DNA from 2 places in the Variovorax sp. MPBD4-3 genome. Region 1 is predicted to be linked to the other one. Evidence: riboswitches for the same ligand, from Rfam matches in the RefSeq annotation. Region 1 holds a riboswitch; the other holds the start of a gene.
The links. Region 1 has a riboswitch for glycine ahead of AC1RVW_RS12450 (D-amino acid dehydrogenase). Riboswitches for the same ligand answer to the same signal wherever they lie in the genome.
Positions count from the first base shown of each region.

Region 2: it holds a riboswitch for glycine, as region 1 does, so the genes downstream of both, gcvT (glycine cleavage system aminomethyltransferase GcvT) here and AC1RVW_RS12450 (D-amino acid dehydrogenase) in region 1, are expected to answer to the same signal.

Region 1 covers NZ_JBXASW010000016.1:34,633-49,780, forward strand. Annotated here, with positions in the region: gene AC1RVW_RS12425 (glycosyltransferase family 4 protein) at 1-248, opposite strand, end outside; gene rfbC (dTDP-4-dehydrorhamnose 3,5-epimerase) at 408-956, opposite strand; gene rfbA (glucose-1-phosphate thymidylyltransferase RfbA) at 953-1,849, opposite strand; gene rfbD (dTDP-4-dehydrorhamnose reductase) at 1,879-2,769, opposite strand; gene rfbB (dTDP-glucose 4,6-dehydratase) at 2,766-3,836, opposite strand; glycine riboswitch at 3,962-4,065, shown strand; glycine riboswitch at 4,083-4,190, shown strand; gene AC1RVW_RS12450 (D-amino acid dehydrogenase) at 4,284-5,585, shown strand; gene AC1RVW_RS12455 (FIST signal transduction protein) at 5,604-6,884, opposite strand; gene AC1RVW_RS12460 (PhaM family polyhydroxyalkanoate granule multifunctional regulatory protein) at 6,930-7,700, opposite strand; gene AC1RVW_RS12465 (aminotransferase-like domain-containing protein) at 7,792-9,255, opposite strand; gene AC1RVW_RS12470 (LysE family translocator) at 9,378-9,977, shown strand; gene AC1RVW_RS12475 (DMT family transporter) at 9,974-10,960, shown strand; gene AC1RVW_RS12480 (aminotransferase-like domain-containing protein) at 11,014-12,216, shown strand; gene AC1RVW_RS12485 (LysE family translocator) at 12,238-12,876, shown strand; gene AC1RVW_RS12490 (PhzF family phenazine biosynthesis protein) at 12,889-13,725, shown strand; gene AC1RVW_RS12495 (glutathione S-transferase) at 13,761-14,402, shown strand; gene AC1RVW_RS12500 (PhzF family phenazine biosynthesis protein) at 14,408-15,148, shown strand, end outside.
Region 2 covers NZ_JBXASW010000021.1:8,189-23,336, forward strand. Annotated here, with positions in the region: gene AC1RVW_RS14830 (tRNA-uridine aminocarboxypropyltransferase) at 1-274, shown strand, start outside; gene AC1RVW_RS14835 (gamma-glutamylcyclotransferase family protein) at 334-621, shown strand; gene AC1RVW_RS14840 (GFA family protein) at 659-1,072, opposite strand; gene AC1RVW_RS14845 (UDP-N-acetylglucosamine 1-carboxyvinyltransferase) at 1,335-2,636, shown strand; gene AC1RVW_RS14850 (hypothetical protein) at 2,674-3,636, opposite strand; gene AC1RVW_RS14855 (NAD(P)H-dependent flavin oxidoreductase) at 3,741-4,793, shown strand; gene AC1RVW_RS14860 (alpha/beta hydrolase) at 4,811-5,488, shown strand; gene AC1RVW_RS14865 (TetR/AcrR family transcriptional regulator) at 5,463-6,086, opposite strand; gene AC1RVW_RS14870 (DUF2855 family protein) at 6,136-7,251, shown strand; gene AC1RVW_RS14875 (DUF3014 domain-containing protein) at 7,387-8,298, shown strand; gene gcvP (aminomethyl-transferring glycine dehydrogenase) at 8,324-11,233, opposite strand; gene gcvH (glycine cleavage system protein GcvH) at 11,282-11,653, opposite strand; gene gcvT (glycine cleavage system aminomethyltransferase GcvT) at 11,717-12,889, opposite strand; glycine riboswitch at 12,935-13,047, opposite strand; glycine riboswitch at 13,060-13,150, opposite strand; gene AC1RVW_RS14895 (alkene reductase) at 13,204-14,328, opposite strand; gene AC1RVW_RS14900 (PaaI family thioesterase) at 14,343-14,855, opposite strand; gene AC1RVW_RS14905 (hypothetical protein) at 14,855-15,148, opposite strand, start outside.

The sequences.
Region 1 (15,148 bases):
TTTGCTCCGCTGAGCGCAACATCCTTGTACGTCTGGAGATACCACGCCGAGTCGAATTTCTCGCTCGGAGCTCTTCCTTCTTTTCCTCCGAAACGAAGGAAGTGCGACAACGCGTCGCTAGCTGAAACGTCCGGGTTCCTCGTTAGATACCAGTCCTTGTCGAAGAAGCCAGACCTTTTAACCAAGCTGGCGGCTCGATATTCCCTCATATACCGGACAGCGCGTGCCAGCACATCCTTAACATTCATTATCTACTTCCACAACTCATAAGCCTGCATTATTGAAAATCCGCTCGACCGGTTCGAAGCCTTCAAAAGTGCGCCGATGCCGAGAACATCGTCAAGATCGCAGTGAATTGGAGCAATGTAATTTTGATCAGCAAATTTTTTGCGGGGCGCGAAATTTTTTCAGTCAAAGGTATCTGCCTGCCTCAGCGGTAAACCTTCGCTATCCTTTTTCGACAATTGCGGCAGAACGCCGATATCAGGCCATTCGATACGCAGATGTGCGTCGTTCCAAGCGATGCACCTCTCATGCTCGGGCGAGTAATAGTCAGTGGTCTTGTACAAAAAATCCGCGCTTTCACTCAAAACAAGAAACCCGTGCGCGAACCCTGGCGGAATCCACAGTTGCTTGTGGTTCTGGTCGTTAAGTTCAGTGCCGACCCAATGGCCGAAAGTTGACGACGACCGCCTAATGTCTACTGCCACGTCGAACACTGCGCCGCGGGCAACGCGCACTAGTTTGCCCTGCGCATTCTGGATCTGGTAGTGCAAGCCTCGGAGCACGCCACGCGACGATTTGGAATGGTTGTCTTGAACGAATTCAAACTTCTTGCCAACCGCCTCGTCAAATGCGCGCTGGTTGAAGCTCTCGAAAAAGAAACCACGCGCATCGCCGAATACTTTCGGCTCGATGATCAGCACCTCTGGAATGGCGGTTTTGACCACATTCATGAGCGAACCTCCTCGGCGAGCAGGTGGTTTAGGTATTTGCCGTAACCATTCTTTTGCAGCGGCGCGGCAAGCTTGGCCAACTGATCGCGATCGATAAATCCGTTGCGCCAAGCGATTTCTTCCGGGCAGGCAATCTTCAGCCCTTGGCGATGTTCAAGCGTCGCAATGAATTGGCCCGCTTCAAGCAGGCTCTCGTGCGTGCCAGTATCCAGCCACGCGTAGCCGCGCTGCATGATCTGCACATTGAGCTGGTCGAGGTCTAGGTACGCCTGATTTACCGCCGTGATTTCCAGTTCCCCGCGCGCGCTCGGCTTCACCGCCTTCGCGATATCTACGACCTGGTTGTCGTAGAAGTAGAGGCCCGTCACCGCATAGCTACTCTTCGGCTTCAGCGGCTTTTCTTCGATGCTGCTGGCCTTGCCCTTGGCGTCGAATGCCACCACTCCATACCGCTCGGGGTCGTGCACGTGATAAGCAAAGACGGTGGCACCAGAGTTCTTCGCATCAGCACCGCCGAGCAGATGTGCCAGGTCATGCCCATAAAAGATGTTGTCCCCCAACACCAGCGCACTGGGCGAATTCCCTACGAACTTCTCACCAATGATGAAAGCCTGCGCCAGCCCATCCGGACTCGGTTGAACCGCGTACTGCAGATTGATGCCCCACTGGCTGCCATCACCCAACAGTTGCTGGAACCGCGGCGTGTCCTGCGGCGTGCTGATGATCAAAATGTCGCGCATGCCGCCGAGCATCAGCGTGCTCAGCGGGTAGTAGATCATCGGCTTGTCGTACACCGGCAGCAGCTGCTTGCTCATGGCAAGCGTGGCCGGGTGCAGGCGGGTGCCCGAACCGCCGGCCAGGATGATGCCTTTGCGTTGCGTCGTCTTGGTCATGCTTTTGTTTTTTCGTGGGTGTTTGTTCTTCAAAGCGTCTCGCGCAGCATGCGCGCAACGCCTTCCTGCCAGGGCGGCAGGCGCAGGCCGAAAGTGGTCTGCAGCTTGGTGGTGTCAAGACGCGAGTTGTGCGGGCGCTTCGCCGGGGTCGGGAAGGCGCTGGTCGGCACGGCCTCGACAGCCTGCGGGCCGGCCTTGAGCTCGACGCCGGCCTGCTGCGCCATTTCGAGCACGAAGCGCGCATAGCCGTGCCATGTCGTTTCACCGCCCGCAATCGCGTGATAGAGCCCGGCCTTGGCCGGATCCTGCAGCGTGGCGCGGATGGCATGGGCCGTCACGTCGGCCAGCAGCTCGGCACCAGTGGGCGCACCGAACTGGTCGTCGATGACGGTCAGCTTGTCGCGCTCCTTGGCCAGGCGCAGCATGGTCTTGGCGAAGTTGCCGCCGCGTGCCGCGTACACCCAGCTTGTGCGGAAGATCAGGTGGCGCGGGCAGTGCTGCGCCACCAGTTGCTCGCCTTCGAGCTTGGTCTGGCCGTACACGCTGAGCGGGCCGGTCGCGTCGTCTTCCTTCCAGGGCTTGCTGCCGCTGCCATCGAAGACGTAGTCGGTCGAGTAGTGCACCATCAGCGCGCCGATCTGCTGGGCGGCTTCGGCCACCACGCCGGGCGACGTGGCGTTGAGCTTGCGCGCGAATTCGGGTTCGCTCTCGGCCTTGTCGACGGCCGTGTGTGCTGCGGCATTCACGATCACGTCGGGGCGGACCTTCAGCACCGTCTCGGCCAATTGCTCCGGCCTGCTGAAGTCGGCGTGGAAATCGGTGCTGTCGAAGTCGAGCGCCACCAGTTCGCCCAGCGGCGCAAGGCTGCGTTGCAGTTCCCAGCCGACCTGTCCGCCCTTGCCCAGCAGCAGCAGCTTCATGCCGCGGCCTTTGCGTCGTATTGCTTCTCGACCCACTCGCGGTAGGCGCCGCTTTGCACGTTGCGCACCCACTCGCTGTTCGCGAGGTACCACTCGACGGTCTTGCGGATGCCGGTGTCGAAGGTCTCGGCGGGCTTCCAGCCGAGTTCGGCTTCGAGCTTGCGTGCGTCGATGGCGTAGCGGCGGTCGTGGCCGGGGCGGTCGGTGACGTAGGTGATCTGCTCCTTGTAGGGCTTGCCGTCTGCCTTGGGGCGCAGCTCGTCCAGCAGCGCGCACACGGTATTGACGATCTCGATGTTCGGCTTCTCGTTCCAGCCGCCCACGTTGTAGGTCTCGCCCAGTTTGCCGGCCTCGAGCACGCGGCGGATGGCGCTGCAGTGGTCCTTCACGTAGAGCCAGTCGCGCACCTGCATGCCGTCGCCGTACACGGGCAGCGGCTTGCCGGCCAGCGCGTTGACGATCATCAGCGGGATGAGCTTCTCGGGGAAGTGGAACGGGCCGTAGTTGTTGGAGCAGTTGGTGGTGAGCACCGGCAGGCCGTAGGTGTGGTGCCAGGCGCGCACGAGGTGGTCGCTGGCGGCCTTGCTGGCCGAGTACGGGCTGTTGGGCTCGTACTTGTTCTCTTCGGTGAAGGCCGGGTCGGTCTTCGAAAGCGAGCCGTAGACCTCGTCTGTCGACACATGCAGGAAACGGAAGGCCGTTTTCTGGTCGGCCGGCAGCGCGCTCCAGTAGCCGCGCACCGATTCGAGCAGGCGGAAGGTGCCGAGCACGTTGGTCTGCACGAAGTCTTCGGGGCCGTGGATCGAGCGGTCCACATGCGATTCAGCGGCAAAGTTGACCACGGCGCGCGGCTTGTGCTCGGCCAGCAGGCGGTCGACCAGGGCGCTGTCGCCGATGTCGCCCTGCACGAAGATGTGCCGTGGGTTGTTCTTGAGCGATGCGAGCGTCTCGAGGTTGCCGGCGTAGGTCAGCTTGTCGAGGTTCACGACAGGCTCGTCGCTGCTCGCGATCCAGTCGAGTACGAAATTGGCGCCAATGAAGCCAGCGCCGCCGGTAACCAAGATCATGGGGTCCCCTGAAGTTGAAAGTCATCGCCGTGTCGCAATGAACATTAACGTTCGATTATCCCATTGGGCCAATTGGCGGAAACACAAGACGTTACCGTTCTGCCCTCGGCGTGTTTACAATCGTTCGCGATACCGCAGGAGAGCGGGCCACCCCGGTGGCCCTACCGAAGGCGCAAACTCCCATAAACGCTCAGGTCGGCCCGACGAAGTCTTGGATTTCGGCAAGGGGTCAGTACTGCATCAACTGAAACGCCGTCTGGAGAGACGCCACTTCACGTGGCGCACCGAAGGAGCAAATTCGTTGCAATGGCGCAACGAATGAATCTCTCAGGTACCGAGGACAGGGGGAGCGGCAACTTGGACAGCGGTCGTCCGGTTGCTTGCTATTAATTCAATAGTATTCACCCTCGCCCGCCGTTCAAGCGCAGCACCTCAAAGGTACTTGAAATGCGCGTGATCGTTCTTGGCGCCGGCCTGCTCGGCGTGACCTCGGCTTACTACCTCCAGCAACTCGGCCACGAAGTGACCGTGATCGACCGGCAGGCCACCCCGGCCGCCGAAACCAGCTTCGCCAATGGCGGGCAGATTTCCGTCAGCCATGCCGAACCCTGGGCCAACCCCAGCGCGCCGCTCAAGGTGCTGCAATGGCTGGGCAAGGAAGACGCCCCGCTGCTGTTCCGCATCCGCGCCGACATGCGCCAGTGGCTGTGGGGCCTGCAGTTCCTGCGCGAATGCACGCCGGCGCGCACCCGCCACAACATCGAGCAGATCGTGCGTCTTGGCACATACAGCCGCTCGATGTTGCAACAGTTGCGCCGCGACACCGGCATCGCCTACGACCAGCGAACCCAGGGCATCCTCCACTTCTATACGACGCAGAAGGAATTCGACGGCGCCCTCGCGCCCGCCGAGCAGATGCGCGCCCTGGGATGCGAACGCCAGGTCATCTCGGCAGACGAGGCCGTGAAGATCGAGCCCGCCCTCGCCCACATCCGCCCCAAGCTGGCCGGCGCGACCTACACAGCCGAGGACGAATCCGGCGATGCCAACCGCTTCGCGCGCGAACTCTCCCGGCTCGCGGCCGAAGCCGGCGTGAAATTCCTGATGAGCCACACCGTCACCGCCCTGCGCGAGGCCGGCGGCAGCATCGACCACGTGGAGGTCACCGATGCCGAAGGCCGCTTCCAGCGCATTCGCGGCGACGCCTTCGTGATGGCGATGGGCTCGCTGAGCCCGCTGCTCGCGGCGCCGCTGGGCATCCGCCTGCCGATCTATCCGGCCAAGGGCTATTCGGTCACGCTGCCCGTCAAGGACGCCTCCAAAGCGCATCAGGTCTCGCTGACCGACGACGAATTCAAGCTCGTGTTCTCACGCTACACCTCGGAATCCGGCGACCGCTTGCGCATCGCCGGCACGGCGGAGCTCAACGGCTACGACCGCGACCTGAACCGCGTGCGCTGCGAAGCCATCGTGCGCCGTGTCGAAGAGCTGTTCCCCGGCGCCGGCGACACCACGCAGGCCCAGTTCTGGACCGGCCTGCGCCCCGCCACGCCAAGCAACGTGCCGCTGATCGGCAAGACGAAGCTCGCCAACCTGTTCCTCAACACCGGCCACGGCACGCTCGGCTGGACGCATGCCTGCGGCTCCGGCAAGTCGATCGCGCGTATCGTGAGCGGGCTCGCACCGGAGGTGGATTTCGCGTTCACGGGGATGCCGGCGCCGCAGCCACGCATGCTGCAGCCGGCATGATCCGAGGCTGAAAGGTGTTCAGTCGTTGGACGTGAACACCGTCAACACCCCCGTATAGCCATACAGGTGGTGCCGCGCGATCTCCCCGGCGGCGAAGAACCCGACCAGCGGCACGTCGCCCAGCGCGTGCCGCACGATCTGCAACTCGGCGCCCGGCGCGCCGAAATGCGGGCCGCCACGCCCGGAACAGCTCACGTACACCGCACCCGCGATGCGCCGCGCCGGATGCGGCGCCGCCTCGGCCTCGCCGGCAGCCACGGCGCGCGCGGTGGCCAGCGTCTGCTCTTCGGGCTCCAGCTCTTCGCGGATCTCGGCGCAGATGCGCATCAGGTCGGCCCGCGCCGCCTGCGCATTGCGGCGGCAGAAGGTCAGCCGCATGCCGGCTTCGGCCGTGTCGGCAATCGCGATGCCGCGCCGCGTCGGGTCGAGCCCGATGATGTGGCGCACCAGCACGTCGGCGCCCAGGTCGCCGGTGCGGCGGATGCCGTCGCTGCCCGCGTCGGCCAGCCCGACCAGCGTGTTGCGCACGGCGTCGATGGCTTCCTGCGGCCTCTCCAGCGACACCTGCAGGTCGGCCAGCAGCACGTCCAGGGCCGGTTCGCCGTCGAGCCTGAGCAGCAGGTTGCCGTCGGCCTCGGTGATCTCGCGCTTGCGCACCGCGCCCGAGCGCAGCGGCTGGCAGCCCTGCGTGACGCGCGACACCAGCCGCACGCCGTCGCCGAACACCACGCCCGACAGGCCGCCCGAGAACACACCGCCCGCCGCCCCATGGCCGCGGATGTTGCCGTTGCCGCCGACCGCGAACTGAAGCGCGCCGCCACGGCCCGACGAGAGCCCGCCGAACAGGTAGCCGGTGTCGGTGCGGCCCGCCATCTCGGCGATCAGCTCGGTCAGGTCGGGCGTGGCCGGGTCGGCGTGCACCAGCGCGGTGTGGGCCTCGAAGCCGCTCATTTCGGAGTTGCCCAGCGGCGCGACGCCGGAGAACACCCGGTACTGGTCGCTCGGCAGCGCGCAGAGCATCAGCGTCATGCCGGGCTCGTCGAAGTATTCGGCGTTGTTGGCCGCCACGCCGATGCCGACGGTGCCCGACCAGTCGGTCACCTCGGGCAGTTCGGCGCTCAGGTGGTCGAGGATGTCCTGCGCCTCGGCGGCGTAGTGGTCGGTGATGTAGAGCAGCCCGAGCGTCGGCGACGGCGCGTAGTCGGGCAATGCCATCTGTGCGCGCAACTGGGCCAGCACGAGGCCGGCCGCCATGCGCCATTGCGGATGGGTGGCATGACCGGAGGGAAACAGTTTCATGATGCGTGCCAACCCGTTCTTTCCAAAAAATGTATGGGTATGACGTCAGCGCCGGCTGGAGGTTCGCTTGCGCGCGGCGGTCGACGTCTTTTTCCTGGCGGCCGGAGCCGCCGCCTTCTTTGCCGCGGCAACGGGCTTGCGGGCCTTGGTTGCCGCCGGCTTGCCGCCCATCGCCTTGCCGACCGCGTCGGCCAGCGGCTGGGCCATGGCCGGCACCTTCAGCTGCGCGGCGTCCTGCAGCGCCGAGCTGGCGATCTGCTGGAACTGCTCGGTGAGCGAGCCCCACCACTGCATGGGATCGATCACGCCGGCGCCCTCGCCGGCCTTCGATTTCGCGGCGGCCGGACGCGCGCGCGTCTTCGTTTTCTGCGGCGCCTGCGCTTCCTCTTCCTCGGGCAGCTCGTCTTCTTCCTCGACCTCCTCGGGCTCCGGCTCGACCGGGGCTGCCGAGGCTGCTGCCGCGGGCGCCGGGGCCATGGCAGCAGCCTGCTTGGTGAACGCGCTGGCGATGTCTTCCATGCGCACGTTCATGCCGCGCAGCGTCGACAGCGTCATCTTCTGCACCTCGAGCGCCTGGATGGTGGCCTTGAGCGCATGGCCGTTCTGCTCGAGCCAGTACTGGACCGTCTTGAGTTCCTGGATGCGCTTGTCGACTTCTTCCACGCTCAGGGTTGGTGCGACCCAGCTCGCGAGGCTCGGAATTCCCGGCACCGAACCGGCGCCTGCACCCGCCGCGGCGCCGCCGGCGAGGTTCTTCAGGAAGTCGAATCCGGGGACGAACTGGCTGAAGTCGAAGGGCTTGCTGGCGTTGCTCATGCGGAAGGTCTCCTGGGAGGGTTTTCTTGTGTTCCCAGCTTACTCCAAGCCCTTGCCGTCCGGCCCGGCCGGCGCGGGGATTTACCTGCCGTCAGAGTTCGTCGCGGACCTTGCTGAAAACCTTCCAGAAAGTGGCGTCCTGCGAGGTCGCGAAGTTGATGCGCATCATGGTGCTCGGCGGCCGGCGCGCATGGAACAGCGAGCCCGGCGCCAGCAGGTAGCCCTGGTCGAGCATGCGCTGCGTGAGCGCGTCGGTGTCCACGCCCGTGTCGACCCAGCCGAACAGCCCCGCCGGCTCCGACGCGAAGGTGCAGCCGTGCGACATGGCGAGCTTCACCGCCCGCCCTCGCGCCCCGTCGAGGCGGATGCGCACCCGCTCCGAATGCCGGCGCAGCTGGCCCTGGTCGATGCACCACGACAGCGCCCGCTCGAAGAGCGTGGGCGAGGTCAGCGTGGCCAGCAGCTTGGTCTCGAGCAGCCGCTCCTTCAGCGCGGGCGGCGCGGCCAGGAAACCGATGCGCCAGTTGGGCGCCAGGATCTTGGCGAAGCCGCTCACGTAGATGGTGCGCTGCAGCCCGTCGAGCGCGCTGAGCCGGGTGGCGTGCTCGGGCGCGAGGTGGCTGTAGGTGTCGTCCTCGACGATGTGGAAGTCGTGCTCGTTCGCCAGCTTGAGCACGCGGTGCGCGCTGCCCGGCGTGAGGCTGTAGCCGGTCGGGTTGTGCAGCACGCTCACGCTCACGAACAGCTTGGGGCTGTGCAGCTTGCAGTACTGCGCCATCACCTCCAGATCGGGTCCGTCGGCGCGGCGCGGCACCGGCAGGATGCGCATGCCCAGCGCCTCGAGCCGCGCGAATTCGAGCGCCCATCCCGGCTCCTCGACCATCACCGGGTCGCCCGCGCGAAGCAGCGTGCGGCTCACGATGTCCAGCGCATGGGTGGCGCCGATGGTGGTCACGATCTGGTCGGGCGTGGCCGGCACGTTGATGCCCACCAGCTTCTGCGACAGGCTGCGCCGCAGGCTCATGTCGCCGGCGGGCTCGCCGTACTGGAGCGACAGCTCCTGCAGGGCGGCCGTGCTGGTCATGCGCCGCACGGCCGTGGGCATGAAGGTCGACGACATCCAGTCGGGCGGGAACACGCCCATGCCCGGCTGCGGCTTGTCGCTGGGCCGGTGGAACATGCTGCGGATCAGCGAACTGGCGTCGGCCGGCACGCGCGAGGCCATCATCTGCACGGCGATGGCCGCCGGCATGCCGATGGCATCCGGGCCATTGGTCCCATGGGTGCCATTGGTGCGATTGGCCAGGCGACCTTCCTGTACCGGCGCGGCGTCGCGCACATAGAAGCCGCGCTGCCGGCGGGCTTCGACCAGCCCCTGCGCCAGGAGCTGGTCGTACGCGGCGACGACCGTGTAGGGGCTCACCCCCTGCTGCCGCGCGCATTCGCGCACGGAGGGCAGCCGCGCGCCGGGCGGCAGCAGCCGGGTACGGATGCGTTCGGCCAGCCGGTCGGCCAGCTGGCCCGTGAGCGACTGGGTGGAGGTTCTTGTCAGCATGCGTGCCCGTGTTCCAGAAGAGCCTTGTGGGCTCTGTGCCGAAGGAATGACCAATACAGTTTCAGTGTTTGTTCGATCATCTGTACTGGAACTGTAATGGTCTCAAGTTTAGAGTGTGTGTCATGAACTGGCAAGAATTCACCGCGCTGCTGGTGCTGGCCACGGCGATGAGTTTCTCGCCCGGTCCCAACACCACGCTCTCGACCGCCCTGGCGGCCAACGGCGGCCTGCCGCGCGCGATGCGCTTCGTGGTCGCGGTGCCGGTCGGCTGGACGCTGCTTCTGGTGCTGTGCGCCGCAGGCATCGGCGCGCTGGTGGTGGCGGTGCCGCCGCTGCGGGTGGCCATCAAGGCCCTGGGCATCGGCTATCTGCTGTGGCTGGCCTGGAAGCTCAGCGGCAGCGCGACGCTCGGCAACGCCGACAGCGCCAGGCTGTCGGTCGGCTTCGGCCAGGGCGTGATGCTGCAGTTCGTCAACATCAAGGCCTGGCTGCTGGCGCTCACGCTAGTGGCCGGCTGGATCGCCGGGCAGCCCGATGCGCTGCGCCGCTTCGCCATCGTGGCGCCGGTGATGCTGTTCTTCGCCTTCGCCAGCAACTTCGCCTATGCGCTGGTCGGTGCCCTGCTGCGCGATTGGTTGTCCAAAGGCGCGCGGCTGCTGTGGTTCAACCGCGCGATGGGCCTGGTGCTGGTGCTCACCGCCTGGTGGATGGTGAGCGTATGAGGCCGGGCATCAAGGACGAGACGCTGGGCATGTGGCTCGGCGTCGTCGGCGTGGCCATGTTCGCCATCACGCTGCCGATGACGCGGCTGGCCACCGGCTCTCAAGACGCGCCGCAGTTGTCGCCCTGGTTCGTCACGCTCGGGCGCGCGGCGCTGGCGGGCGTGCTGTCGGCCGTCTTCCTGCTGGTGACGCGCTCGCCGCGCCCGGCGCCGCACCAGTGGCGGCCGCTGGGCATCGCGGTGCTGGGCAATGCCGTCGGCTTTCCGCTGCTGCTGGCCTACGCGCTGCGCGTGGTCACGGCCAGCCATGCGGCGGTGGTGACGGCGCTGCTGCCGCTGGTCACCGCGGCCGTGGCGGCCTGGGTGCTGCACCAGCGCGCACGGCTGGGTTTCTGGCTCTGCGCCATCGCGGGCAGCCTGCTGGTGGTGGTGTTCTCGGTGCTGCGCGCCAGCCAGGCGGGGCACGGCTTCGGCTTCGAGTGGGCCGACCTGCTGCTGGTCGGCGCGGTCGTCGCGGCATCGTTCGGCTACATCTACGGCGCGCAGGTCACGCCGTCGCTGGGCGCCGAGCGCGTGATCTGCTGGGTCTGCGTGATGGCGCTGCCCGTCACGCTGCCGGCCACGCTGGCGCTTTGGCCGCGGCAGCCCGTTGCCACCTCGGCCTGGCTCGCCTTCGTGTACGTGGGCATGTTCTCGATGTGGATCGGCTTCTTCGCCTGGTATCGCGGCCTGGCGCTGGGCGGGGCGCTGCGTGTGAGCCAGACGCAACTGCTGCAACCATTCCTGTCGATCCTGGCGTCGATCCCGCTGCTGGGCGAGCCGCTCGACGTGGTGACGCTGGGCTTCGCGATCGCGGTGGTGTCCACCGTGGTCGTGGGCAAGCGGCTGTCGCAGCCGGCCAGCCCCGCCACCAACCCGGCACAGGCCGCAGCGCCGAAAATGACGCCTGCCGCCGCCCGCAAGGCCAGCCCGCACGGACGCTGATCCGCCGTACCCTCTCCTTCGAATCTCACCTCACCGCCTGAAAGAAGAAAGCCATGAACTGGAAACTCGCCGCCCGCGCCGCAAAGATGAACCCCTCGGTGCTGCGTGAAATCCTGAAGGTCACCGAGCGCCCCGGCATCATCAGCCTGGCCGGCGGCCTGCCCTCGCCCAAGACCTTCCCGATCCAGGCGTTCGCCGACGCCTGCGCCGAAGTGCTGCACAACGACGGCCAGGCCGCGCTGCAGTACGCCGCCAGCGAAGGCTACGCGCCGCTGCGCCAGGCCGTGGCCGACATGCTGCCCTGGGACGTCGACGCCTCGCAGGTGCTCATCACCACCGGCTCGCAGCAGGGGCTGGACCTCGTCGCCAAGGTGCTGATCGATCCGGGCAGCAAGGTGCTGGTCGAGACGCCCACCTACCTCGGCGCGCTGCAGGCCTTCGGCCCGATGGAGCCGACCCCCGTGGGCGTGGCCAGCGACGACGAAGGCGTGATCGTCGACGACCTCGTGGCCAAGGCCAAGGACGCGCGCTTCGTCTACCTGCTGCCCAATTTCCAGAACCCCACCGGCCGCACCATGACCGAGGAGCGCCGCGCCGCCGTGTCCGCCGCCGCCGCGCAAGCCAACCTGCCGATCGTCGAGGACAACCCCTACGGCGAGCTCTGGTTCGACGAAGCCCCGCCGCTGCCGCTGGCCGCGCGCAACCCCGAAGGCGTGATCTACCTGGGCTCGTTCTCGAAGGTGCTGGCTCCCGGCCTGCGCCTGGGCTTCCTGGTGGCGCCCAAGTCGATCTACCCGAAGCTGCTGCAGGCCAAGCAGGCGGTCGACCTGCACACGCCGATCTTCACGCAGCGCATGGTTTCGGCCGTCATGAAGGACGGCTTCCTGGACCGCCACGTGCCCACCATCCGCGCCCTCTACAAGCGCCAGCGCGACGCGATGATCGCCGCGCTCAAACGCGAGATGGCCGGCCTGGACGTGAAGTTCAACGCGCCCAAGGGCGGCATGTTCCTGTGGGCGCGCCTGCCCGAGGGCGTCGACACCGTCACGCTGCTGCCCAAGGCGGTGGAGCGCAACGTGGCCTTCGTGCCGGGCGCGCCGTTCTACGCGGGCGAAGGCGATCCGCGCACGCTGCGCCTGTCGTTCGTGACCGCGAGCGTGGAAGAGATCGACACCGCCATCGCCGCGCTGGCACAGACGCTGCGCGAAGAACTGGTGCTGCTCGGCGACAGGCAGCTCGCAGCCGCGCAGATCTGAAAGCCTCACAGGAGCCTTTCCTTGATCGGCCTCGCGACGCTCTCGCTCTTCCTGCTCGCGGTACTGGCGCTGTTCCTGTCGCCGGGCCCGAACATGGCGTTCGTGCTCTCGCACGGCGTGGCCCATGGTCCGCGCGGCGGGTTCGCGGCGGCCGTCGGCATCTCGGCGGCCGACCTGGTGCACACGCTGTTCGCGGCCACCGGCGTCACCGCGCTGGTGGCGGCGTGGCCGCCGTCGTTCGACGTGCTGCGTTATGCGGGCGCGCTGTACCTGGTGTGGCTGGCGGTGCAGGCGCTGCGAAGCGGCGGCGGCCTTCGCGTCGGCGCGCGGGCGCAGCCGGCCGGCTTCGGCCGCATCGTGCGCATGGCGCTGCTGAACAACCTTGTCAATCCGAAGGCGCTGCTGTTCTTCATGGTGTTTCTGCCGCAGTTCGTCGACCCCTCGCGCGGCAGCGTGCCGCTGCAGCTGGTGCAGCTCGGCGTGGTGCTGTCGATGGCCGCGCTGGCCTTCAATACGCTGCTGGGCGCGTGCAGCGGGCAGATCGGCCGCTGGCTGCACGACCGGCCCGGCGCGGCGCGGTTCCAGAGCGGCCTGCTGGCCGCCGTGATGCTGGGGCTGGCCGTGCGCCTGCTCTTCCTCGATCGTCCTTCACCTCGCTGAAGAGGGCTTGCCATGAACGTTCTGAAGATCGCGGCCTTCTCCGATGGCGAGACGGGCGGCAACCCCGCCGGCGTCGTCATCGCCGATGCGCTGCCGCCCGCGGCGCAGATGCAGCGCATTGCCGCGGAAGTCGGCTTTTCGGAAACCGCGTTCGCCGCCCGCGCCGATGACGGCGGCTGGCGCGTGCGCTACTTCGCGCCGCAGTCCGAAGTGCCCTTCTGCGGCCACGCGACGATCGCGCTGGGTGCCGCGCTGGCAATGCAGCAAGGCGACGGCGTGTTTCCGCTCGCGCTCAACAATGCGCGGATCACGGTGGAAGGCCGGCGCAGCGGCAGCCTGGTCGAGGCCGCGCTGCAGTCGCCGCCCACGCGCAGCGCCGCGGCGTCGCCCGAGCTTGTGGCCGAGGCCCTGGCCCTTTTCGGCCATGCCCGGCAAGACCTGGATCCGCGCATCCCGCCGGCCATCGCCCACGCGGGTGCCGACCATCTGGTGCTGGCCCTGAATAGCCGCGCGGCGCTTTCGGCGATGCACTACGAGCTGGAAGCCGGCCGCGCGCTGATGGCCCGCGCCGGGCTCACGACCATCGTGCTGGTCTTTGCCGAGACCGCGCAGCGGCTGCACACGCGCAACCCTTTCGCGTCCGGCGGCGTGTACGAAGACCCCGCCACCGGCGCCGCCACGGCCGCGCTGGCCGGCTACCTGCGCGACATCGGCTGGCCGCACGGCGGCGCCATCGACGTGGTGCAGGGCGAAGACATGGGCATGCTGTCGCGCCTGCACGCCGACATCTCGCCCGTGCCGGGCAGCTCCATCCGCGTGTCGGGCACCGCGCGCATCATGCGGCCCTGAGCCGCCGAAGAACCTGCAAAAGAAAGAACCCGACCATGCTCAATATCTGGGGCCGCATCAGCTCGATCAACGTCCGCAAGGTGGTGTGGTGCGCGCAGGAACTCGGGCTCGACTTCCAGCGCACCGAGGCCGGCGGCAAGTTCGGCATCGTGCAGACGCCCGAATACCTGGCGCTCAACCCGAATGCCATGGTGCCCGCCATCGACGACGGCGAAGGCGCCGAGCGCGTGACGCTGTGGGAGTCGAACGTGATCGTGCGCTACCTCTGCGCCAGGCATTCGCACGGCAATTTCTACCCGAGCGAACTGCCCGCGCGCTTCGACGCCGAACGCTGGATGGACTGGCAGCAGACCACGCTCAACCGCGCGAGCCGCGACGCCTTCATCCAGTGGGTGCGCACGCCGCCGTCGGAACGCCAGAGCGCGCTCATCGACGCCTCGGTGCGCGAGAGCGAGGCGCTGTTCGCGATTCTCGACGCGCACCTGGCCAGGCGCGCCTATCTCGGCGGCGACAGCTTCACCATGGCCGACATCCCCGTCGGCTGCGAGGCGCACCGCTGGTTCGGCCTGCCCGCGGCCGAATACCGCCGGCCGAGCTGGCCGAACGTGGAGCGCTGGTACGCCGATCTCCTTTCCCGCCCCGGCACGCGCGGCGTGCTCGATCTAAGCCTCGAATGAAACTGATGAAATCCCGCCCCTTCAAGCAAGTCGACGTCTTCACGGCCACGGCCTACCGCGGCAATCCGCTGGCCGTGGTGATCGACGGCGACGGCCTCGACGACGCCGCGATGCAGCGCTTCGCGCAGTGGACCAACCTGTCCGAGACCACCTTCCTGCTGCCGCCCACCGAACCGACGGCCGACTACCGCGTGCGCATCTTCACGCCCGGTGGCGAGCTGCCCTTTGCCGGCCACCCGACCATCGGCAGCTGCCATGCATGGCTGCAGGCCGGCGGCAAGCCCAAGGCGCCCGGCATGGTGGTGCAGCAATGCGGCGCGGGCCTGGTGCCGCTGCGCCGCGAGGGCGAACGCCTGGCCTTTGCCGCGCCGCCGCTCAAGCGCAGCGCGCCCAGCCCCGCGCTGCTGGCCAAGGTGGCTGGCGCGCTGGGCCTGAAGGCGCAGCAGATCATTGCGGCGCAGGTGCTCGACAACGGCCCGGTCTGGTTCGGCCTGCTGGTCAATGACGCCGACGCCGTGCTGGCGCTCACGCCCGACCACCGCACGCTCAAGGAGCTCGGCGTGAAGGCCGGCGTGGCGGGCGTTCCCGCGGCCATCGACACCTCGCCGCTGATCGGCCGCTCCAACCGCGAGGCCCGCGCCTTCGGCAACCGCCCGGCCGCCGAGTACGACGACGGCGCGAAGATCGACCTCGAGGTGCGCGCCTTCGCCGAGCCCGTCGGCGTGCAGGAAGACCCGGTCACCGGC
Region 2 (15,148 bases), on a different contig from region 1:
CAGGAGCCCGTACGTCGACCGGCTGCCGGTGTTGAGCCTGCAGCCGGAGCAGATCACGCAATACAAGCTGCGCAATTCCGGGCGCGAAGATCACTTCTGCACCAGCGAGGTGGCCGCCATGTGCATGAGCCTGGCGGGCGAGCATGCCGTCGAACAGACGCTGGAGGCCTACCTCGCCGTGTTCACGCACCACTACCTGCGCGCGAAGAACCAGCAGCCGATCGCATGGGATGGCGATGCGCATCGGCGGCTGCGTGAAGCATGCGGCTCGTAAACGGAACATTTGATTTCTCACTCATGACCGACCTTGTCTTCGTCTTCTAGCCCTGGCTCGTGTTTTCGGCAGGCGAGGGTGAGCGGGTGGCAGGGCAAGTCTTCGAAGTCGATCAAGCGGCGCTGGATGCGATGGACGTGCTCGAAAGAGTGACCGAGGCTGACGGCTATCGCCGCGTTTCGATTGCGGTCGAGAGGGTCGACGGCGAATCGCGCTCGGCGCTTTCGGTGCAGGCGTATGTCAAGGCGCCGGAGCACTTTCGCGCGGCGGATGTGAAGGCGGGGCCGTTGAGTGAATACACGATGGCGCACGCCGCGCTCTATCGCTCGCGAGCCTCGGCAGGCTGACGGCGGAGCCGGTCCGGCACCGTCATCCGGGACTTCCTCACATCGGCGGCATCTTCTCGAACTTCTGCAGCCCCGGATCCAGAAAGTCCCACTCATACCCCCGCACGGCATACGTGACGACCTGCGGCTTGTACCGCCCCGGATCATCCAGGCTCGCCGCATGCACCGTGAAGATCTCCGGCATGGCCGCAAAGGTCATGTACACGGGCGAGCCGCAGGCCGGGCAGAACGCACGGGTCTTGACGTTGCCGCTGTCGCCGACCATGTCCCACAGCGTGGCGTTGCCGCTGTGCTTCACGCCGGCGCGCGCAAAGGTGAGGTACGAGCCGTGGCCGGTGCCGCTCTTGCGCTGGCAGTCGCGGCACTGGCAGTGGTTCTGGAAGACGGGCTCGGACGCGATCTCGTAGCGTATGGCGCCGCAAGCGCAGCCGCCGGTGTATGCGTGGGTCATCTGGTTGGGCCTTTCGAAAGAAGAGGCAGCCAATCTAGCCGGGCAGGGCGGTGGGGCGGGAGTAACAAGTTCGTCGCGAGCCGGCTGGGCAATCAGGTGAATGTAATGCGAAAGAATTGTCAATTCAGTGGCTCCTGCTTTGAAGTTCTTACAACTTCATCGCCGTTCATGCCGCTTTCAGACGGTAAAGTGCTCGCCTTCGGGCGCGAATTGTTTACGCGCCATTTCCCACCGCCTCCCGCTCCCCCGCTTCTTCCTCTTCATGTCCAACCTCATCGTGCACGGCGGTACGCCGCTGCGTGGCCGCATCACCCCCTCCGCCAACAAGAACGCCGTACTGCCGGTGCTTTGTGCCACCTTGCTCACCTGGGAGCCGCTGCGGCTGCATGGGGTGCCCGACATCACGGACGTGCGCAAGATCCTGGAGATCTTCCGCACCCTGGGCAGCGACGTGCACATGGACCACGAGACGGGCACGCTCGAGCTGCATCACCGCGAGACCACGTTCGACGCCGCGCTGCACCGCCTGCCGGAGGAAATGCGCTCGTCGATCATGCTGGTGCCGCCGCTGCTTGCGCGCTTCGGCGTGGCGCGGCTGGAGGACAACGTCAAGGGCTGCACGCTGGGCGTGCGCGAGATCGATCCGCATGTGGAGGTGTTCCAGCGCTTCGGCGGCGAGGTGGAGCGCACCGAAGGCTCGCTGCTGGTCTACAGCAAGAGCCGGCTGACGCCCACCGACCACTGGCTGGACTACGCCTCGGTCACGACCACAGAGAACTTCGTGCTGTGCGCGGCCGCCGCGGGCGGCACATCGACGCTGACCAACGCCGCGTCGGAGCCGCACGTGCAGGAGTTCTGCCGCTTCATGGCCATGATCGGCGTGCGCATCGACGGCATGGGCACTTCGCGGCTCACGGTGCACGGCGGCGGCACGCTCAAGGGCGGGGAGTTCCGCTTCGACGAAGACTTCCACGAAATCACCACCTTCCTCGCGCTCGGCGCCATCACCGGCGGCGACGTGGTGGTGCGCAACAGCGCGCCTGAAAACTTTCCGCTGCTGGACCGCACCTTCGCCAAGTTCGGCGTGCAGATCGTGCATGAAGACGGCTGGTCGCGTGCGCTGCGCAGCGGCCCGCTGAAGGTGCAGACGCCGTTCACCAGCAACGTGCTGACCAAGGTGGAAGCGGCGCCGTGGCCGTACTTTCCGGTCGACCTGCTGCCGATCTTCATTGCGCTGGGCGTGCGCGCGCAGGGCAACGCGATGTTCTGGAACAAGGTGTACGACGGCGCGCTGGGCTGGACCGGCGAGCTGTCGAAGTTCGGCGCGCACGTGTTCTCGTCGGACCCGCACCGGCTCATCACTTTCGGCGGCAATCCGCTGACGCCCGCGGTGGTCGAGAGCCCCTACATCATTCGCGTGGCGATCGCGCTGTTCATGGTGGCGGCGAGCATCGAAGGCCGCTCGGAAATCCGCAACGCCACGCCGATCCGCCGCGCGCACCCGCGCTTCGTGGAAAACCTGCGCAGCCTGGGCGTGCACGTGGAGTGGACCAGCGAGGAATAGCGCGAGGCGGGCCGCGGCGGCCCAGCCCGCGCCTCGCTCAGAAAGAAGGCACCGGGTTGCGCCCGCTGCCCGGCACGTAGCTGCCCTTGCGGTAGGCGTACACCACGGTGCTGTCGACCGACTCGGCGCGCGCGCCCGCGCCGGAGGTGCGCGTGCCGCTGAACACCAGGCGCATTTCGCCGGGCTCGTCGTCGGTGCCCAGCGCGAACTGCGCCGAGCCTTCGACCTCGAAGCAGCTGCCGCGCGGCGGTGTTTCTGGGCGTTCGTTGGCCAGCACCTGCTCGCAGGCACCGTCGGCGCCGCCGTTGCCTGCCGACATCGGAATGCCGCTCACCATTTCCCGCACTTCGCTCGCGCCCAGTTCGTACACCGACAGCCAGCTGCCGCAGTAGCCCTGCCAGCAGCTGCCGCTGGTGGCGGTCAGCACGAAGCGCTGCGGCGCGATGCGCTCGACGGCGGTCTTGCCGATGCTGCCCATGAAGCCCTGGTAGCCCACGGCGTCGTTGCGCTTGGACAGCGCCCAGCCGTCGTTGCCCTGCTCGAAGAAGTAGGCGCCGATCCAGGCGCCGGCGACGTGGGCGTCCATGGGCTGGCCCTGGTCGTCCAGCGGTACGGTCTCGGTCAGCATCACGGCGTGGGTGTCGTCCAGGCGCACCACCTCGCGCGGCGACACGTCGGCCTGCTGCTCGCCTTCGCTGTCGGGCACGGGCTTGCCGTCGTTGCCGATGTCGGGCAGCGTCACGGTGCCGACGCGGCCCTTGTCCTTGTCTTCCCAGCCGGGAAACACCAGCGGCATGAGGTCGCCGCGCTTGAGCGTCGCCGAAAAGGCAGGGGCGGCGAGTTCGGCGGCTGGCGCCAGGGCTTCCTCGGTGGCGGCCGGAACGTCGGACGCGGTGTTGCTGTTGTCTTCCTGGGAGCAGCCGGCCAGCGCGATGAGCGCGGCAACGACAGCCGCCTTGGCCAGGGCGGCGCGCGGCCTGTCGGAACTGGGGATGTGCATGCCCGCGATTGTGCCGAAGCCGCATGCCGATGACCCCGCCGCCGCCGTCACTTCCCCGCAGACAGGACAATGGCCGCTTCCCGACATTCCAGGACGCATTTCGAATGACGACGCTGCAGCAGATCCTCGGCACCGAACTCCCTCTCATCCAGGCGCCCATGGCCGGCGTGCAAGGCAGCGCGATGGCGATCGCGGTCAGCAATGCGGGCGGACTCGGCTCGCTGCCTGGCGCCATGCTGAGCCCCGAGGTCATGCGCAGCGAGCTCACGGCCATCCGCGCGGGCACGGACAAGCCCTTCAACGTCAACTTCTTCTGCCACACCCCGCCGGAACCGAGCACCGAGCGCGAAGCCGCATGGCGCGCCGCCCTGGCACCGTACTACGCGGAGCACGGCATCGATGCCGCGAGCATTCCCGCCGGCCCGGGGCGCAACCCTTTCAGCGCGGACGTGGCCGACCTGATCGCCGAGTTCCGCCCGCCGGTGGTGAGCTTTCATTTCGGGCTGCCGTCCGAGGCGCTGCTGGCCCGGGTGCGCGGCTGGGGCGCCAAGGTGCTGGCTTCGGCCACCACGCTCGACGAGGCGCTGTGGCTCGAGGCGCGCGGCGTCGACGCGGTCATCGCCCAGGGCCTGGAGGCCGGCGGGCACCGCGGCCACTTCCTGTCGCATGACCTGACCAGGCAGCTCGGCACCTTCGCGCTGCTGCCGCAGCTGGTGCATGCCGTCAAGCTGCCGGTGATCGCGGCCGGCGGCATCGCCGATGCCAACAGCGTTGCTGCCGCGATGGCGCTGGGCGCGGCGGGCGTGCAGATCGGCACCGCCTACATGCTGACCCCCGAGGCGACCACCAGCGCGCTGCACCGCGCCGCGCTCAAGAGCGAAGCCGCTCGCCACACGGCGCTGACCAATCTCTTCACCGGCCGGCCCGCGCGCGGCATCGTGAACCGCGTGATGCGCGAACTGGGCCCCATCGGCGCGGCGGCGCCGGAGTTCCCGCTGGCCACCTCGGGCATCGCGCCGCTGCGTGCCAAGGCCGAGGCAAAGGGCAGCGGCGATTTTTCTCCGCTGTGGTCGGGCCAGAACGCGACCGGCTGCCGCGAGGTGCCGGCGGCCGAACTCACGCGCGAGCTGGCACGCGGCTTCCAGGCAATCCGATAAGCACTGCTCTCACTCTCATGACCCAACTTCACCTGCCCCTCAAATTCCTCGAACACTCGGCCCGGCCGGGCACCGCCGAACCCTGGCTGCTGGTGCTGATGCACGGCGTCGGCAGCAACGAGCAGGACCTGTTCGGCCTCGCGCGCATGATGCCGCCGCACTTTCATGTGCTGAGCCTGCGCGCGCCGTATGTGCTGTCGCCCGATGCCTATGCGTGGTTCGAGTTCCAGTTCCTGCCGAACGGCGAGCGCCTGATCAACGAAGAGCAGGAGCGCGAGAGCCGCTTCCTCGTCGGCGAGATGATCGCCTCCGCCGGCCAGCAGCTCGGCGTGCCGCCGGAGCGGGTGATCGTCGGCGGCTTCAGCCAGGGCGGGATCATGGCGCTGTCGCTGCTGCTGACCAAGCCAGAGAGCGTGCGCGCCGCGATGGTGTGGCACAGCCGGCTGCTGTCGCAGGTGGTGCCGCACGTGGCGCCCGCCGATGCATTCGAGGGCAAGGCGCTGTGGGTGAGCCACGGCAGCTCCGACAACGTGATTCCGCCGAGCGCGGCGGAAGTGACGCGCGAACTGGCGCGCACATTGCCGCTGACACTCTCTGGCGGCGACTTCCCGGGCGCGCACGAGATACGGCCCGCCGAGCTGCAGGCCACGCTGGCGTGGCTGCAGGCGCTCAGCGCATCGCCAGACGCGCCATGACCATCGCTTCCATCTCCGCGAGCCAGGCGCTGTTGTCGCCGGCCGCGTCGGGCTGCACCAGCAACCGATAGCGGCGCGCGCCCCAGCAGGCGGTCAGCAGGGCGTGGAGGGTGGCGGGCGAGGGCTGCGGCTCCAGGTCCGTGCAGGTTGCGAAGGCCCGCAGCCAGCGTGCCGCGAGTTCGTCGTATACCCGGCGGTGGTGCTTGGGCTCGGCCACGCGGTGTTCGAGCATCAGCATCTCGTGGTCGAAGGCGGGCAGCCCTTCGAGCTGGGTGTCGCAGGTGATGCGCACCAGGCGCTGCACGCGTTCGCGCCAGCCAATGTCTTCGGGCGCGATCACATCCGCATCGAGCCGCGCGAGCAGCGACTCGATGCAGTGGCGCACATAGCCCGAGAGCAGGGCCTCCTTGTCGGGAAAGTAGTCGTACAGCGTGCCGACCGCGATGCCGGTTTCGAGCGCCACCGCGCGCGTGGTCACGCCTTCCCAGCCGTGCGCATTCCAAATCCGAACAAAGGCGTCGTAGATCGCCTGCACGGTGAACTTGCTGCGTGCCTGCGTGGGGCGTTTCAGGGGCTTGGAGCGGGGTGCGTCCGGCATCGACGGGTTTCCGAACCCGCCGCGAAGCGGGCCGCCATACAGTTTGCGAATGAACAACGCATTCACTTTAACCCGCCTCCAGACGCGCAAGAACGCACTCGGCACCACCCGTGTCGTGACCACGCAGGACACCGGCGCATTGCAACCCGGCGAGGTGCTGATGAAGATCGGCCGCTTCTCGCTGACCACCAACAACATCACCTACGCGGCCTTCGGCGACGCGGTCATGAAGTACTGGCAGTTCTTTCCGACCGGCGACGCCGACTGGGGCCACATGCCGGCCTGGGGCTTCGCCGATGTGGCGGCCTCGAACGTGGAGGGCGTGGCAGTGGGCGAGCGCTTCTACGGCTACTTCCCGATCGCGAGCCACCTGCGCATGCAGCCGGTGCGCGTGACGCCGCGCGGCTTCTACGACGGCGCCTCGCACCGCAGCGAACTGGTGTCGGCCTACAACCAGTACATGCGCTGCAGCAACGACGCGGGCTACGTCGCCGCGCTGGAGGACTACCAGATGCTGGTGCGTCCGCTGTTCATCACGTCGTTCATGCTGGCCGACTTCCTGGAGGACAACGGTTTCTTCGGCGCGAAGCAGGTGGTGGTGTCGAGCGCGTCGAGCAAGACCGCGTTCGGCACGGCCTTCTGCCTGGGCAGGCGCGAAGGCCTCGAGCTGATTGCCGCCACGTCCAACGGCAATCGCGCCTTCGTGGAGGGCCTGGGCTGCTACGACCGCGCGCTGGCCTATGAAGAGATCGCCACGCTGCCCGCCGACGTGCCCACGCTGTATGTCGACTTCTCCGGCAACGACGAACTGCGCGCGACCGTGCACCACCACTTCGGCGCATCGCTGGTCTACGACTGCTATGCGGGGTCCGCGCAGAAGACAGAGTTCCTCGGCGACTCCACGATGCTGCCCGGCCCCGCGCCGCAGCTCTACTTTGCGCCGGTGCAGATCCGCAAGCGCAATGCCGACTGGGGCCCGCAGGAGGTCAACCGCCGTTTCAACGAGGCGCAGGGCCGCTTCATCGCCGAGATCAGCCGGCCCGGCAACCGCTGGATGGCGCTGGCGCAGGGCGAGGGCTTCGCGCATGCGCAGGCGGTGATCGCCGACCTGCACGCCGGCAAGGTCGACCCGCGGCAGGCGCATGTGGTGCGGCTCGCAGGCTGACTGAACTTCCGCCGGGCCGGCACGTCACAGGGCGTTACGACGACAGGGAGCGATGCGGACGCTGCGGTGCCCTTATTGGTGCACCATAGCCTTCGTCTCCCTGTGCCTTCCACGCCAGCCAAAGGAAACCGACCCATGCCCGAAAGCGATATCCGCGACACGCGCGACGCACCCGAATTCCGCCCCCGCCGCGAGACGCCCGTTGGCACGATCATCGTCATCGTGCTGGTGCTGCTGGCCGCCGGCTTCTTCGGCTGGCGCTGGTACCAGCAACAGCAAAAGCCGCCGGAGCCCACGCCCGTGGCCGCCGCGCCGGCCGACGCACCGCCGCCACCACCGCCCGCAAAGGCCGAGCCCACCGGCCCGCAGAACCCGGTCGATGCGCTCGCGCCGCCCGACGCCGCACTGCCCAAGCTCGCCGATTCCGATTCGCGCGTGATGAAGGCGCTGGCCGAGCTGCTGGGCGCGAAGAACGCCGAAGCCTTCCTGCGTTCCGACGGCATCGTGCGGCGCTTCGTGGCCACGGTGGACAACCTGGCGCGCGAGCAGGCGCCCGCCAGCGCATGGCCAGTGCAGCCCACGGGCCAGCGCTTCATCACCGAAGGGCAGGGCGAGGCGCAGACCATTTCCGCCAACAACGCGGCGCGCTACAACGGCTTCGTGATGCTGGTGCAGTCGGTCGATCCGGCCAAGGCCGCGGCGGTGTACGCCAGGCTCTATCCGCTGTTCCAGCAGGCCTATGAAGAGCTGGGCTACCCGGGGCGCTATTTCAACGACCGGCTCATCGCGGTGATCGACAACCTGCTGCAGGCGCCCGAGCCCAAGGGCCCGGTGCAGGTGCGGCTGGTCGAGGTCAAGGGCGACGTGCCTTCGCAGCGCCCCTGGGTGCGCTACGAATACGTCGACCAGGCGCTGGAGAAGGCGAGCGCCGGCCAGAAGATCATGGTGCGCATGGGCCCGGAGAACGAGCGCAAGATGAAGGCCAGCCTGCGCGCGCTGCGCCAGCAGATCGCGACGGCCGACCTCGCGAAGAAGAAGTCGCAGTAGCCCAGGCCGGCCTGGGCACCTGGACTCAGGCCTCTTCGGTTTCCTGGTAGTCGCCCACGGGCACGCAGCTGCAGAACAGGTTGCGGTCGCCGTACACGTTGTCGACGCGGCCGATCGGCGGCCAGTACTTGGCGTTCTTGAGCGTGGCCAGCGGGAACGCGCCGAGTTCGCGCGAGTACGGGTGGCTCCACTCGGTGCCCAGCAGGCTCGCGGCGGTGTGCGGCGCGTGCTTGAGCGGGTTGTCTTCCTTCGGCCAGACGCCTTCCTCGATGCGGCGGATTTCGCCGCGGATGGCGATCATCGCGTCGATGAAGCGGTCGAGCTCGGCCAGCGGCTCGCTCTCGGTGGGCTCCACCATCAGCGTGCCGGGCACGGGGAAGCTCAGCGTGGGCGCGTGGAAGCCGTAGTCGATCAGGCGCTTGGCCACGTCCTCGGCGGTGACGCCGCTGGTGTCCTTGAGCGGGCGCAGGTCGAGGATGCACTCGTGCGCTACGTGGCCATTGGGGCTGGCGTACAGCGTGGGGTAGTGGTCCTTCAGGCGCGCGCTGATGTAGTTGGCGCTCAGGATGGCCGTCTCGGTCGCGGCCTGCAGGCCCTTGGCGCCCATCATGCGGCAGTACATCCAGCTGATCGGCAGCACGGCCGCGTTGCCCAGCGGGGCCGCCGACACGGCACCCACGCCGTGCGAGGGCAAGCCGGCCGTCACATGGCCCGGCAGGTACGGCACCAGGTCTTCGACCACGCAGACCGGACCCACGCCCGGGCCGCCGCCGCCATGCGGAATGCAGAAAGTCTTGTGCAGGTTCAGGTGGCTCACGTCGCCGCCGAACTCGCCCGGCGCGGCCACGCCGACCAGCGCGTTCATGTTGGCGCCGTCCACGTACACTCGGCCGCCGTGCGCATGCACCAGCTCGCAGAGTTCCTTCACGCGGGTTTCGAACACGCCGTGCGTGCTGGGGTAGGTGATCATCACCGCGGCCAGGTTGGCGCTGTGCTTCTCGCAGGCGCGCTTCAGGTCGTCCATGTCGACATTGCCCTGCGCGTCGCAGGCCGTCACCACCACCTGCAGGCCCACCATCTGCGCGCTCGCGGGGTTGGTGCCGTGCGCGGACGATGGAATCAGGCAGATGTTGCGATGCCCCTGGCCCTTGGCTTCATGGAACGATTTGATGGCCAGCAGGCCCGCGTACTCGCCCTGCGAACCCGCATTGGGCTGCAGGCTGATGCCCGCGTAGCCGGTGGCCTCGCACAGCCAGGCGCGCAGCTGCGCATCGAGCTGGGCATAGCCGAGCTGCTGTTCGGCCGGCGCGAAGGGATGGATGTTGGCGAACTCGGGCCAGGTGATGGGGATCATCTCGCTGGTCGCGTTGAGCTTCATGGTGCAGCTGCCCAGCGGGATCATGCTGCGGTCGAGCGCCAGGTCCTTGTCCGACAGGCTGCGGATGTAGCGCAGCATGGCGGTCTCGCTCTTGTGGGTGTTGAACACCGGGTGCGTGAGGAAGGCGCTCGCGCGGCGCAGGTCTTCGGGGATCAGCGGCGTGGTGTTCGCGGCCAGGTCGTCGAAACGCGGCAGCGGCTTGCCGGCGGGCGCGAACAGGGCCCACAGCGTCTCGACGTCGGCACGCGTGGTGGTCTCGTCGAGCGAGATGCCCAGGTGCTGCTGCAGGCGCTGGCGCAGGTTGACGCCGGCGGCTTGCGCGCGCTCGATGATGGCCGGCGTGTCGTCGCCGGTGCGGATGGTCAGCGAATCGAAGGCGGTGGTGTTGACCGGCTCGCGGCCCATCTGCGACAGGCCCGCCGACAGGATGGCGGTGAGCGCCGCCACGCGCTGCGCGATGCGTGTGAGGCCGTCGGGCCCGTGGTACACGGCGTACATGCTGGCCACCACGGCCGGCAGCACCTGCGCGGTGCAGATGTTGGAGGTGGCCTTCTCGCGGCGGATGTGCTGCTCGCGCGTCTGCAGCGCGAGGCGGTAGGCGGGCTGGCCGTGCGTGTCGACGCTCACGCCCACCAGGCGGCCCGGCAGCGAGCGCTTGAACTCGTCGCGGCAGGCCAGGTAGGCGGCGTGCGGGCCGCCGTTGCACAGCGGCATGCCGAAGCGCTGCGTGGTGCCGCAGACGATGTCGGCGTCGAACTCGCCGGGCGCGACCAGCAGCGTCAGCGCCAGCAGGTCGGCCGCCACGATGAAGGCGGCGTCGCACTGGTGCGCATGGCCCGCGAGCGGGCGCAGGTCGTGCACGTGGCCGGTGGTGGCCGGGTACTGCGCGAGCACGCCGAAGAAGGCGCCGCTCGCCATCAGGTGCGGCAGCGTTTCCGACACCGTGCTCACCTTCACTTCGATGCCCAGCGGCGCGGCGCGCGTCTTGATGACTTCGATGGTCTGCGGATGGCAGTCGCCCGACACCAGGAACACGTTGCTCTTGGCTTTAACGCTGCGCTTGGCGAGCGTCATGGCTTCGGCGGCGGCCGTGGCTTCGTCGAGCATCGACGCATTGGCGATGGCCATGCCCGTGAGGTCGCACACCATCGTCTGGAAATTGAGCAGGGCTTCCATGCGGCCCTGCGAGATCTCTGCCTGGTAGGGCGTGTAGGCGGTGTACCAGGCGGGGTTCTCGAGGATGTTGCGCAGGATGACGCCCGGCGTGTGCGTGCCGTAGTAGCCCTGGCCGATGAAGTTCCTGAACACCTTGTTCTTCGAGGCCATCGCCTTCAGTTCGGCCAGCGCGTCGGCTTCGGTCACGGGGGCCGGCAGCCGCATCGGCCGCGCCCGGCGGATGGCCGCGGGCACGATGCCGTCGATGAGCTCCGAGCGCGTTTCCGAGCCGATCACCGGCAGCATGCGCGCCTCGTCCGCCGCATCGATGCCGATGTGGCGGGCGAGAAATTCTTCGGCATTCTCTAGTTCTTGCAAAGAGGGAAGGGCGGGAATCGGCATGGCGGTGGGGGCTCGGGAAGAAGGGGGCTCGGAAGAAAAATCAGGCGATCAGGACTCGGCCGCGAACTTGTCGTAGCTGGCGGCGTCCAGCAGGGCGTCGAGCTGCGCGGGCTCGCTCAGCTTGACCTTGAAGAACCAGCCGGCGGCCAGCGGGTCGCTGTTGGCCAGCGAGGGGTCGGCGCGCAGGGCTTCGTTGACTTCGGTGATCTCGCCCGACACGGGCATGAAAACGTCGGCTGCCGCCTTGACCGACTCGACGACGCCGGCAACTTCGCCCTGCGCGAAGGTCTTGCCGACTTCGGGCAGGTCGACGAACACCACGTCGCCCAGCGCGTCCTGCGCGTGCAAGGTGATGCCGACGGTGGCTGCGTCGCCTTCGGCCGACACCCATTCGTGGTCCTTGGTGTACTTGATGCTCATGGTGAGAAAACTCCTCGTGGAAAAAATGAATCGGGGTGCAGAGCCTAGCCGGGTCTGCCGCTTTCAGCCGCGGTAATAGCGGGTCGGCACGAAAGGCATGGTCGAGACTTCCATCGGCACCGGCTTGCCGCGCACGATGGCCTGCACGCGGGTGCCGGGCTCTGCGAAGGCGGTGGCCACGTAGCCCATGGCGATGCAGCGGTCGGCCGTGGGGCCGAGCAGGCCGCTGGTGACGATGCCGATGTCCTGGCCTTCGAATGACTGCAGCACCGTGCCGTCGCGCACCGGAATGCGCTCCAGCGCCACGAGGCCCACGCGCTTGCGCTTCAGCGTGTCGTGGTCGGTGTGGCCGGCGGTGCCTGCCGTGGCGGCGGCAAGCTGCGCGAGGATCTTCGCGGCGCCGGGGAAGCCGCCTTCGCGCGCGCCGCCCGCGCGGCGCACCTTCTGCATCGCCCAGTTGAGCGAAGCCTCGACCGGCGTGGTGGTGGTGTCGATGTCGTTGCCGTACAGGCACAGGCCGGCTTCGAGCCGCAGCGAATTGCGCGCGCCCAGGCCGATGGGCTTGACCTCGGGCTGGGCCAGCAGCAGGCGGGCCAGCGGCTCGGCATCCTTGGCGGCTACCGAGATCTCGAAGCCGTCTTCGCCGGTGTAGCCGCTGCGGGTGACGAAGGCGGCAATGCCGCCGATCTGCACCGCGCCGCCCGTCATGAACACGAAGCGCTCGATGCCGGGCGACAGCCGCGCCAGCGTGGCCGCGGCCTTGGGGCCCTGCAGCGCGAGCAGGGCGTGGTCGGGCAAGGGCTGCACTTCGCAGCGGGAGCCGATCTTCTGCTGGATGTGGGCGATGTCGGCCACCTTGCAGGCGCCGTTGACGATCACGAAGAGCGAGCCGTGGCCTTCGTTGAAGAACATCAGGTCGTCGAGGATGCCGCCCTCGTCGTTCAGCAGCAGGCCGTAGCGCTGCTTGCCGGCGGGCAGGTCGATCACGTCGACGGGCATCAGGGTTTCGAAGGCGGCCGCGGCGTCGGGGCCGACCAGGCGCAGCTGGCCCATGTGGGAGATGTCGAACAGGCCGGCCGCATCGCGCGTGTGCTTGTGTTCGGCCATGAGGCCGGCGGGGTACTGCACCGGCATGGAATAGCCGGCGAATGGCACCATGCGGGCGCCGAGCTCCACGTGAAGGGCGTGCAGCGGCGTCTTGAGAAGTTCGGTAGCGGGTGCGGAGGAAGCGGCCACGGGGCACTCCAAAGGGGCAGACAAAATCCATGACGCAAGCCATGGGCCACCCCTGCTGTCCGCTTTACCTGAGAGATTCGCCCCACGATCGGGGTTTGCTCCTTCGGTGGGCCGCTGCGCCGTTTGCGGTACGGCGGCCTCTCTCCAGCAAGGAAACGCCGGTGTTCGCCGGCGCCTTGTCAGTCCTTTTGCCTGAGCGTTCGGGAAACCCCTGCGCCTTCGGCGGCCCCGGCTGGCGGGGCTCTCTCCTGACCTTCGAGAGTGTAGTTGATCGGCTAGGGCGTGTTCCAAGGACTATCGGCCGGCCGCTCTGGTCAAGCGGTTGCCGTTGTGGCCTCGGCGCTTCCCAATGACGGATAGTCGGTATACCCCTTGGTGTTGCCGAAATAGAAAGTCGATGGGTCGGCCACATTCAGCTTGGCGCCGCTGGCAAAGCGAGTCACCAGATCCGGATTCGCGATGTACAGACGACCAAACGCCATCGCATCCGCAACTTTTTGCGCCAGCAATTCCTCCCCTGATTTCTGGTCGAAATTTCCGCAAAAAACCAGGCAATTCCTGAATCTTTCGCGTAGCCCCTGTCGGAATGCTGCAGTCAATGCAACGCCGCCCGCCCAGTCGGGTTCTGCGACGTGCAGATACGCGATCCCCTTGGCGTTGAGGCTGTGGGCTAGCAAACAGGCCATTTGTTCGGCTTCGCTGTCGGCGATATCGTTGAATACCCCATTGGGCGATATGCGAACTCCGACCCTGCCTGCGCCGATGACAAGAGAGACTGCATCGACGATTTCTTCCAGGAAGCGGGCCCGATTTTCAAGAGAGCCGCCGTATTGGTCTGTCCGAAGGTTGGTATTCGTGGAAAGAAACTGGTTGATCAGATAGCCGTTGGCCGCATGAATTTCGACAAAGTCAAAGCCTGCCCGCTTTGCACGTTCGGCCGCTGCCGCGTACTGCGAGACGATCACGGAAATTTCATCGCCTGAAAGCTCCCTTGCTGGCTCGCAGGGTACTTCCTGGAGTCGCCCGTTCTTGAAGACGCTTACCTTCGAGCGTCGTGTGGCGACGGCTGAAGGAGCGACCGGCTGCGCGCCGTCCGGCTGGTTCAGGCTGTGCGAGATGCGGCCCACGTGCCAGAGTTGCATTGCAATTCGGCCGCCCGCTTCGTGCACCGCTTTCACCACGCGGCTCCACGCACCTTCCTGCGCATTGGTGTAGATACCCGGTGTGCCGAAGTAGCCCTTGCCTTGGGCGCAGACCTGCGTGGCCTCGGTGACGATCAAACCGGCGGTTGCCCTCTGTGCGTAGTACCTGGCGGTCAGCAGTGTCGGACATTCCGTGCCGTTGGCCCGCATGCGCGTCATCGGCGCCATGAAGACGCGGTTGTTCAAAAGGGTGCCCGATATCGTGATCGGGCGCAGAAGTGGCGATGTCCGATTCATTGTGATCCCCAGCCTCAGGCTGGCTTGACGCGCCAGGGCGCCAGGACCTCGACCACGTTCGCCTCGAAGAGAAGGATGTCAGCCTGCCAGGCGAACACCTGAACGATGGCTTTTCTTTCCGTCAATGCCGTCACGCTGGCCTGCAGCCGGGTTTCCGTAATCACGGCTGGGGCCTTGAAGTCTATGTTCATGTTGACGGTGAGCACTTGCAGTCGATCGGGTATGACCGAGTAAGTAGCGAGTCCGGCCCACTGGTCAACCAGGCCCGTGAGGTATCCGCCAAAGATGTTGCCGGTAGGCATCGCGGCATGCGAAGGTGGCGTGTAGACACCGGAGAGCCGTCCGTACTCCCAGCTCGCAGCGCATGGCGTGGCAAAAGGAAGGCCGATCGTCGCAATCGGGATCGGTGCGATATCGGTGCCGTCCACCACTTCATTCAATACCTTGCGGTATTTCGTCTTGATATCGAGGCCGGGGAATTCCGCCGGTCGCTCGCTCTCGCGTACCAACAGTTCAACATCAACCATCAGGTGGCTCCTTCCTTCGTCGTGGGTGAAACTGCAAGCGTCGAAAGCCAGTTTTCGAACGTCTCCATGCTTTCGACGATCAGTTGGGAGCAGGCGAGCACAGCCAGGTTCTGCCGCATGCCGGTAATCGCGACCACGAACCGTCCAGCGTTGTGGGCTGTCAACATCTCCGCGGCTGTTCCCATGCTTGGCTCGTTGTTCGGTAGGAAGACGACGCAGACATCGCAGTTACCCGCCATCGCCGTCTGCCGGTGGAATATTTGCGTCAACTCCAGCAGCGCAGGGTCCAGGTT